Regions from separate parts of the Phenylobacterium sp. P4_E10 genome, predicted to be linked through region 2. Evidence: predicted binding sites of a transcription regulator. Region 2 holds the regulator's gene; each other region holds the start of a gene.
The links. Region 2 encodes LexA, which represses DNA repair genes until DNA is damaged. Its sites were predicted from a motif close to ATGTTCNCNANNTGTTCT; they were not measured.
Positions count from the first base shown of each region.

Region 1 (3,274 bases), on a different contig from region 2:
ATCAGGAAGCTGGTGGAGCGCAGGTGGTCGGCGATCACTCGGTGCGAGGGACCGTTGGAGCCGCCGCCGACCAGGCTCTTGGAAGCCTCGATCAGAGTGCGGAACAGGTCGACGTCATAGTTGTCGTGCACGCCCTGCATGACCGCGGCGATCCGCTCGAGGCCCATGCCGGTGTCGATCTGCGGCTTTGGCAGCTCGATCCGACGGCCGTCGGCGAACTGCTCGAACTGCATGAAGACCAGGTTCCAGATTTCGACGAACCGGTCGCCGTCCTCATCGGGACTGCCGGGCGGGCCGCCGGGGATGTGGGCGCCGTGGTCGTAGAAGATCTCCGAGCACGGGCCGCAGGGGCCAGTGTCGCCCATGGACCAGAAATTATCGCTGGTGGCGATGCGGATGATCTTCTCGTCCGGCAGGCCGGCGATCTTCTTCCACAGCTCCGCCGCCTCGTCGTCGGTGTGATAGACGGTGACGCACAGCTTCTCCGCCGGAATCTTGAATTCCTTGGTCAGCAGGTTCCAGGCGTATTCGATCGCGCCGGCCTTGAAGTAGTCGCCGAACGAGAAATTCCCCAGCATCTCGAAGAAGGTGTGGTGGCGCGCGGTGTAGCCGACATTGTCGAGGTCGTTGTGCTTGCCGCCGGCGCGGACCGACTTCTGCGACGAGGCCGCGCGCGCGGCGGGCGGGGTTTCGGCGCCGGTGAAGTAGTTCTTGAACGGCACCATGCCCGCGTTGACGAACAGCAGGGTCGGGTCGTTCTGCGGCACGAGCGGTGCGGAAGGGACGATCAAGTGATCGTTCTTCTCGAAATAGCCCAGGAACGCGCTTCTGATTTCGTTGAGGCTCGGCATGGCTCGTCGGACACTGAAAACGGGGAAATAGATATGGGGTCTCGCGCGCTTAGCGCTGGCCCCGCGGGCGACCGTTTACGGATTTTGGCGCCGCCCGCAAAGGAAAAGGACGCTTGGACGGCGTGCGTCCAAGCGTCCTTGTGCGTCTTCGAGCGGTCGCGCGGGGGCTCGGCCGGGTCGGCGGGTCCGGACGTCGGGTTGGACGCGTCCGGGTCCGAGGGCCGTGGCGGCGCTCGAGGGCGCGGTCGCCTTACTCCTCGTCGGAGCCTTCTTCCCCGGTCGGGCCGACCAGCAGTTCTTCCTCGATCACCTCCTTGGCGCCGCGGACCTGCTTCTCGATCTGGTTGGCGATGTCGGGGTTATTCTTGAGGAATTCCCGAGCGTTATCGCGTCCCTGGCCGATGCGGGTGGAGTTCCAGGAGAACCAAGAGCCGGACTTCTCGATCACCCCGGCCTTGACGCCCAGATCGATGATCTCGCCCAGCTTGGAGATCCCTTCGCCGTACATGATGTCGAACTCGACCTCGCGGAACGGCGGGGCGACCTTGTTCTTGACCACCTTCACCCGGACGTTGTTGCCGAGAATTTCGTCGCGGACCTTCACCGAGCCGGTGCGGCGGATGTCGAGGCGCACCGAGGCGTAGAACTTCAGCGCGTTGCCGCCCGTGGTCGTCTCCGGGCTGCCGTACATCACGCCGATCTTCATGCGGATCTGGTTGATGAAGATGACCAGGGTCTTGGACTTGGAGATCGAGCCGGTCAGCTTGCGCAGCGCCTGGCTCATCAGGCGGGCCTGCAGGCCCGGCAGCTGATCGCCCATCTCGCCTTCGATTTCGGCGCGCGGCGTCAGCGCCGCCACCGAGTCGATGACGATGACGTCGATCGCGCCCGAGCGGACCAGGGTGTCGGTGATCTCCAGCGCCTGCTCGCCGGTGTCCGGCTGCGAGACCAGCAGATCGTCCAGGTTCACGCCCAGCTTGTTGGCGTACTGCGGGTCGAGCGCATGTTCGGCGTCGACGAACGCCGCGTTGCCGCCGGCCTTCTGAACCTCGGCCACCACGTGCAGGGCGAGCGTGGTCTTGCCGGAGCTTTCCGGCCCATAGATTTCGACGATCCGCCCCTTGGGCAGACCGCCGATCCCGAGGGCGAGATCGAGCCCGAGCGAGCCGGTCGAAACCGCCTCCACCTCGATATGGCTCTTCTCGCCAAGTTTCATCACCGAGCCTTTGCCAAAGGCCCGATCGATCTGCGCAATCGCTGCTTCAAGAGCGCGTTGCTTATCGCCTTCTTCTCGTCCCACGAGCTTTAACGCCGACTGACTCATTGCAAGGCGCTCCTTGTTTCATGATTCCAACCCGACGGTCCGAACCCGTTCAGGTCTGGCCGGCCGATGGACAAGGCGTACGCGCTTTGTTCTGAGTTCACAAGATGTTCTTTTGGGCCCTAAGGGCGCCATGCGTCCGAAACTGACGCACGACCGGAAAGGTTCAAAAATCGTAGGAAGCGGTCAGTCCAAAGCGTCGGGGCCGCGGGGCGAAAACCTGCGGCTGGCGCCCGGTGGTGGCGAAGGTGGCGCTGTCGGTGTCGGTGAGATTTTCGATGTAGGCGCCCAGGCTCCAGGTCGGTCCCCGCACCACCGCCCGCGCGTTGAGCAGCCAGAAGTCGCCGAGCTTGGCGTCGACGCCCACGCCCGGATCGAAGGTGCTGTGGGACAGGCCGACATAGGCCGCGTCGCCCCGCATCGTCAGCTCCAGCCCCCGGCCAACGTCGCGGCGGTATTCGATCCAGGCGTCCCCCGAGACCTTGGGGATCACCGGCATGCGGTCGCCCGCCGCGCCCATGCCGACGCCGTCGTCGCTGGACTGGTCCTTGGTCAGGATGGCGTCCGTGATCGCCAGATTGGCCCCGCTGCGCACCGCCGCGTTGAGCACGTAGGTGGCGTCCGCCTCCAGGCCGATGACCCGCGCCTGGCCGAGATTGGTGATGAATGAAAACGCGCCGTTGGTGCTGTTGGCGGTGTACTGCATGTCGCGCCAGTCGATCCGGTAGAGCGCGGCGTTCAGCGCCAGCCGGTTGTCGAGCCAGGCGCTCTTCAGACCCAGCTCATAGTTCCACAAACTGTCCGATCCGTAGGACGCCAGGTTCGGCGGCAGTCCCGGCACGGTGTTGATCCCGCCCGGCCGGAATCCCTGCGACGCCTGGGCGTAGCCCATGACCTGCGGACCGAAGCGATGACTGGCCAGCATCTTCAGGCTCCAGCCGGTCTCGCCGGTGGTGGCGCGGAAATTGGCCTCGGAGGTGTTGGAGATCACGTTGACCACCAAGGCCCGGCCCTCGGTCCGCTTGTCGTACTCGAACCGCCGGGCCCCAAGCACGAAGTTGGTGTCCCGGTCAGCGCCGAAGGTCACCTCGCCGTAGAAGGC
Region 1 is NZ_JBFUIW010000006.1:172,292-175,565, forward strand. It holds gene alaS (alanine--tRNA ligase) at 1-851, opposite strand, end outside; gene recA (recombinase RecA) at 1,102-2,175, opposite strand; gene AC1DQJ_RS09360 (TonB-dependent receptor) at 2,339-3,274, opposite strand, start outside.
Region 1: a site for LexA is predicted at 2,269-2,286, ahead of recA (recombinase RecA). Genes of this name have one in related genera too.

Region 2 (3,274 bases):
CCGGACCCTCCAGGCGGTGGGCGTCTGGACGGCGGCGAGCCTGGGCGCGAGCTTCGTCGCCGGCTTGGCGACAGGCCCCTTCGCCATGCAGCACTTCAATCGCGTTTCGACCTTTGGGCTGGTGGCCAACCTCGCGACGGCTCCGATCTCGTCCTTCCTGATGATGCCTGCCCTGGCGCTGGGCGCGGTGCTTGCGCCGCTGGGCCTTGGAAGCATTCCGCTCGCGGGGGCCGACCTCGCGATCGACACCATGAATCGTATCGCTTCGATCGTGGCCGATATGCCGGGCAGTCAGCGGATCTTCGCCAGCGCGCCGGCCTGGACCTTGCCGGCGGCGTTCATGGGCCTGCTTTGGCTTTGCCTGTGGAAGGGACCGTTGCGCTGGGCCGGCGTGCCGCTGGCCATGGCGGTCTGGCTGTGTCCGCGGCCGCCGGCGCCGGACATCTGGATCTCGTCGGATGGTTCGGCCGCCGCGGTGCGGAGTGGGGATGAAGCGATCCTGCTGCGCCCGGACGCCAAGCTGTTCGCCGCCGAGCTCTGGGCGCGGAGGCGGGGGCTGACGCCGGCCGGGGCTGAGGCTCGCGACGTTGGCTATGATTGTGATCGCTGGTCCTGCGCGCCTCGTCAGGGCGCCGGCGAACCACGCTTGGCGGCGATCTTCACGCGTCGGGCCTCGACCATCGAGAAGAAGCAGCCGTTGTTCTGCGATTGGGCGGAAGTTGTCGTGATCCGCGGCAAGGCGCCGCCCTGTCCGCGGGCCTTGACCTTAACGGAGGCGGAGTTCGTCCGCGGCGGCTCCGCTGAGCTCTATAGGACCGCGACGGGATGGAAGATCGTGTGGGCGCAGGACCTGCGTGGTCAGCGCCCCTGGACGCTCAGTGGTAGCGGCGGATGAGGCCGACCAGACGGCCTTGAACCTGAACCTGGTCGGGCCCGAAGATGCGGGTCTCGTAGGCCGGGTTGGACGCCTCAAGGGCGACGGAAGCGCCCTTCTTGCGCAGGCGCTTTAGGGTGGCTTCTTCGCCCATGACCAGGGCCACCACGATGTCGCCGGAATTGGCCGTGTCGGTCTTTCGGATGACCACATAGTCGCCGTCGAGAATGCCGGCGTTGATCATCGAGTCACCGGCGATTTCGAGCACGAAGTGCTCGCCGGCGCCGAGAATGGTTTCCGGCACGGGGATCCGGTCGCGTTCCTGCTGGATCGCTTCGATCGGCGTGCCGGCGGCGATGCGGCCCAGGATCGGCAGCTCACGGGTGTCGTTGGCGACCGGCAGGGCAGGCAATTCATCGGCCTCGACCAACTGCGGTTTGAATGGCGAGCGACCCTTCGGCGGCGCCGTGGTCGTCGCCTGCTGCGGAAGCTTCACCACTTCCAGGGCTCGCGCCCGGTGCGGCAGGCGGCGAAGGAAGCCTCGCTCCTCCAGCGCCGTGATGAGCCGGTGAATGCCCGACTTGGACGCCAGGTCCAGCGCCTCCTTCATCTCGTCGAAGGACGGCGAGACCCCGGTTTCCTTGATCCGCTCATGGATGAACATGAGAAGTTCGTGTTGCTTACGGGTGAGCATGGCTGTCGAGCCCTTGAGAACAAAGCGCTAACGTCACGAATGTTCTCTAGGTGTTCCAGGTTAATGTCAAGTTACCGTTGAGCCTTTGAAAAGGCTCGGGTTTCTTGCGCGCCTGAAGCCGAGGATCCGACTCAGGCGAGTAGGGCGCGCGTTGCCGCGGCCACGTCGGCCTGCCGCATCAGGCTCTCGCCGACCAGCATGGCGCGCGCGCCGGAGCGTTCGAGGCGGGTGACGTCCAAGGCATTGAAGATGCCGCTCTCGGTGACTAGCAGCGCGTCTGAAGGCGTCGCTGCGGCCAGCCGCTCAGTGATCGTCAGATCGGTCTCGAAGGTGCGCAGATTGCGATTGTTCACGCCGACCAGATTCGCGCCGAGCTTGCCGGCGCGGGCCATTTCGTCCTCGTCGTGCACCTCGACCAGGGCGTCCATGCCAAGCCGCGCGGCCTCGGCCATCAAGTCGGCGGCCAGGGCGTCGTCGACCATGGCCATGATCACCAGAATGGCGTCGGCGCCGAGCGCCCGGGCTTCCGGCACTTGCCACGGATCGACCAGGAACTCCTTGCGCAGGGCGGGCAGGGCGACGGCGTCGCGCGCGGCGGTGAGGAAGGCGTCGGCGCCCTGGAAACTCGGACCGTCGGTAAGGACCGAGAGGCAGGCCGCGCCGCCGGCCTCATAGGCCTGGGCCAGGCTGGGCGGGTCGAAATCCTCTCGGATCAATCCCTTGGACGGCGACGCCTTCTTGATCTCGGCGATCAGGGCGAGTTTGCCGGGCGCATGCGCCCGTTCCAGCGCGGCGCGGAAGCCGCGCGGCGGCGTCGCCAGCGCAGCGGAGGCTTCCAGGTCAGCCAGCGTGCGCTGTGTTTTGCGCTCGGCGACTTCCTCGCGCTTGTAGGCGGCGATCTTGTCGAGAATGTCGCTCACGCCGTGACCTCGATCAGCTTGTCTAGCGCGGCCTTCGCGCGGCCGTCGTCGATGATCTGGCCGGCCAGCTCGACGCCCTCGCGCAGGGTCTCCACTTTCTCGCCGACCAGGAAGGCGGCGGCGGTGTTGAGCAGCACGATGTCGCGATAGGCGCCCTTGGCCCCGTCCAGCAACTCGCGCAGGGCGGTGGCGTTTTGGGCCGGCGAGCCGCCGGTCAGATCGGCCAGCGAGGCCCGCGGCAAGCCGACCGCCTCGGGCGTGATGCTGAACAGGCGCACCTGGCCGTCGCGATATTCCGCGACGCTGGTCTCCCCCGTGGTGGTCATTTCGTCCATGCCGCCGCCATGCACGACCCAGGCCCGCTCGGCGCCGAGCGCGCCCAGCACGCGGGCGAGAGGTTCGACCCAGCGATCGGCGAACACGCCCATCACCTGCCGTTGCGCGCCGGCCGGGTTGGTCAGCGGGCCCAGCAGGTTGAAGATGGTGCGGAAGCCCAGGTCGGTGCGGATCGGGGCGACGTGGCGCATGGCGCTGTGGTGGGCCGGGGCGAAGAAGAAGGCGACATTGGCGGTGTCCAGCGCCCGCAGCTGCTGCTCGGCTCCGGCGTTCACGTCGACGCCCAGCTCGGCCAGCACGTCCGCCGCGCCTGAGCGCGAGGATACAGCGCGGTTGCCATGCTTGGCGACTTTCAGGCCGCCGCCCGCGGCCACGAACGCCACGGCCGTGGAGACATTGAGGGTGTGCAGCCCGTCGCCACCGGTGCCGCAGACATCCATCACCTGATAG
Region 2 is NZ_JBFUIW010000004.1:248,153-251,426, forward strand. It holds gene AC1DQJ_RS06900 (ComEC/Rec2 family competence protein) at 1-895, shown strand, start outside; gene lexA (transcriptional repressor LexA) at 876-1,568, opposite strand; gene trpC (indole-3-glycerol phosphate synthase TrpC) at 1,700-2,488, opposite strand; gene trpD (anthranilate phosphoribosyltransferase) at 2,485-3,274, opposite strand, start outside.

Region 3 (3,274 bases), on a different contig from region 2:
TGGGCCGCAGCAGCGAGAGGCTGATGTCGATCGGCCGGGTCTGCATCTGCGGCCAGACCCGCGCGCCGCGGGCGAACTGCTCCTCCACCCTCGCCAGGATGCGCGGGGCGTTCTTCGGCGTAGAGGTGTTGTCGAACACCGGCGAGAACGTGGTCGGAATGGCGTGCTTCAGCGACAGCTCGGCGAGCTGATCGACCCGGGCGATGGTGATGTCGACGTCGTAGAACTCCGGCACGCACTGGAGCATGCGGCCGAACTCGCCCAGCACCGCCGACAGCGCGTCGAGCTCGGCGAAATCGGCGAAGCGGCTGGGCACCGGACGGCCCTGCTCGTCCAGGTCCACGAAGCTGGTGCTGAGCCCGATCGCCCCGGCCTGCAGGCACTCGCGCAGGACCTCCTGCATCGCCGTCACCTCAGCGGGTGTCGCGGTGCGCTGCTGGGCCGCCTCGCCCATGACCCACAGGCGGATGACGCTGTGGCCGACCAGCGGCGCCACATTGATCGAGAGCTTGGCCGAGATGGCGTCGCGATATCCGGCGAAGTCTTCCCAGTTCCAGTCGAATGCCTGGGTGAAGGCCTCGGGCGGCATCTCCTCGATCTGCTGGAACATTCCGACCACCTTGGGCCGGTCGGCGGTTCTGATCGGAGCCAGCGACAGCGAGCAGTTGCCTGGCACAATGCAGGTGACGCCGTGCTCCAGGGCCGGGCGCGCGGCCCCGTCCCACAGCAGCTGGACGTCGAAATGGGTGTGCGGGTCGATGAAGCCCGGCGCCACGACGTGGCCGCCGGCGTCGATCACGCGCCTGCCCTCGCCCTTCACCGCGCCCACCGCTGCGATCAGGCCGTCCTTCACGGCCACATCGCCATGGAAGCCCTTCTCGCCGGACCCATCGACCACGAACCCGTTACGCACGATTACGTCGAACATGAGCGGTCTCCCTCACAGCAGCTTGCGCCAGGACTGCCCGGCAAGTTCATCAAGGTGCGCCGCCCCGCAGGCGGCCATCAGCTCCAGGCCCTTTTCGGCCTCCAGCACCACCACCCCCTCGCTGCCGCCCGGATAGCGCAGACGAAGGACCAGCTCGGCCGAACCGTCGTGGCCGGCGGCGATCTCGGCCCCGGCGATCACGGCCTCCTCGCTCATCGGCGCGGCGGCTCCACGAACACCACGTCGCTGCCGAGGATCAGCCCGGCCGGCTTGCGCATGGCGAAGATGTGCAGGTTCCAACTGCGGATCTTGTCGACCGCGGTCTCCAGCGGCTCGCCCGGCATGGCGCGGGCGGCGAGATCCTCGACGGTCTCAGCCGAAGCGGGCGTCACGAAGCGCCGCTGACTGGACAGTTCCATGGGCTTCCTCCGGCTTATTTTCGGAGAGCCTGGGCGGGCCTCCGCCGCGTAAGTCGAGGAGAATTTTCGCCGCCCTGCTGACAACGCTGCTGACAGGTTTGTGCGCGCGCGGACCTAGAACCTGCCGGTGATATCGCCGCAACCAGGTTTGTTCACGCAATGTTCCTGTGTTATCGGTGAGTCTCGGAACTACATTAGACGGAAGCCGCTGAGGCGATCAGCGGCTGTTAGCGTTTCCGGAAAAGCATGGCCGAACAGCTCAATTTCATCCGCGTGCGCGGTGCGCGCGAGCACAACCTCAAAGACGTCAGCGTGGACATCCCACGGGGCGAGCTTGTGGTGCTCACCGGCCTATCGGGTTCGGGCAAGAGCTCGCTGGCGTTCGACACCATCTACGCTGAGGGCCAGCGGCGCTATGTCGAGAGCCTCTCGGCCTATGCGCGCCAGTTCCTCGAGCTGATGAGCAAGCCGGACGTGGACCTGATCGAGGGCCTCTCCCCGGCCATCTCGATCGAGCAGAAGACCACCAGCCGCAATCCGCGCTCCACCGTCGGCACGGTGACCGAGATCCACGACTACATGCGCCTGCTTTGGGCGCGGGTCGGGGTTCCGTACTCGCCGGCCACCGGCCTGCCGATCGAGAGCCAGACCGTCAGCCAGATGGTCGACAAGCTGACCGCCCTGCCTGAGGGCGAGCGGCTCTATCTGCTGGCCCCCGTCGTGCGCGGCCGCAAGGGCGAGTACCGCAAGGAAATCGCCGAGTGGCAGAAGGCTGGCTTCCAGCGGCTGAAGATCGACGGCGAGTTCTACCCGATCGAGGACGCACCGGCCCTCGACAAGAAATTCAAGCACGACATCGACGTGGTCGTGGACCGACTAGTGACCAAGGCCGGCATGGAGACCCGCTACGCCGACAGCCTGGAGACGGCGCTGCGGCTAGCCGACGGCATCGCGACCGCCGAGTGGGCCGACAAGGCCGAGGGCGAAGCCGAGCCCCGCCGCCTGATTTTCTCCGAGAAATTCGCCTGTCCGGTCTCCGGCTTCACGATCAGCGAGATCGAGCCGCGACTGTTCTCGTTCAACAATCCCTACGGCGCCTGCCCGGTTTGCGACGGCCTGGGCGCGAAGCTCGCCTTCGACGCCGACATGGTGGTGCCCGACAAGGAAAAGACCCTGCACAAGGGCGCCATAGCGCCCTGGGCGAAGGGCCCTTCGCCGCTCTACACCCAGACCTTGCAGGCGCTGGCCGGCCACTATGGCTTCTCCATGGACATGCCGTGGTGGAAGCTGCCCGAGGGCGCCAAGACCGTGGTGCTGTACGGATCGGGCAGCGAGAAGATCAAGTTCGTCTATGACGACAACGCCCGGAAGTACGAGGTCAACAAGACCTTTGAAGGCGTGCTGCCGAACCTGGAGCGCCGCTGGCGCGAAACCGACAGCTCGTGGGTGCGCGAGGAACTCGGCCGGTATCAGTCCGAAACCCCGTGCGAGGCCTGCGAAGGCTACCGCCTGAAGCCGGAAGCCCTGGCGGTGAAGATCGCCGGCCGGCACATCGGCGAGGCCAGCCGCCTGTCGATCCGCCATGCCGAGGAGTGGTTCACCGGCCTGGCGGACAGCCTCACCGAAAAGCAGATGGAAATCGCTCGGCGGATCTTGAAGGAGATCAACGACCGCCTGCGCTTCCTGGTCAATGTCGGCCTCGACTACCTGAATATGAGCCGCGCCTCAGGCACCCTGTCCGGCGGCGAGAGCCAGCGCATCCGCCTGGCCAGCCAGATCGGCTCGGGCCTGACCGGCGTACTCTACGTGCTCGACGAGCCGTCCATCGGCCTGCACCAGCGCGACAACACCCGACTGCTGGAAAGCCTCAAGGGCCTGCGCGACCTAGGCAACTCGGTCCTCGTCGTCGAGCACGACGAGGAGGCGA
Region 3 is NZ_JBFUIW010000001.1:309,061-312,334, reverse strand. It holds gene AC1DQJ_RS01565 (N-acyl-D-amino-acid deacylase family protein) at 1-928, opposite strand, end outside; gene AC1DQJ_RS01560 (hypothetical protein) at 941-1,144, opposite strand; gene AC1DQJ_RS01555 (hypothetical protein) at 1,141-1,347, opposite strand; gene uvrA (excinuclease ABC subunit UvrA) at 1,594-3,274, shown strand, end outside.
Region 3: a site for LexA is predicted at 1,496-1,513, ahead of uvrA (excinuclease ABC subunit UvrA). Genes of this name have one in related genera too.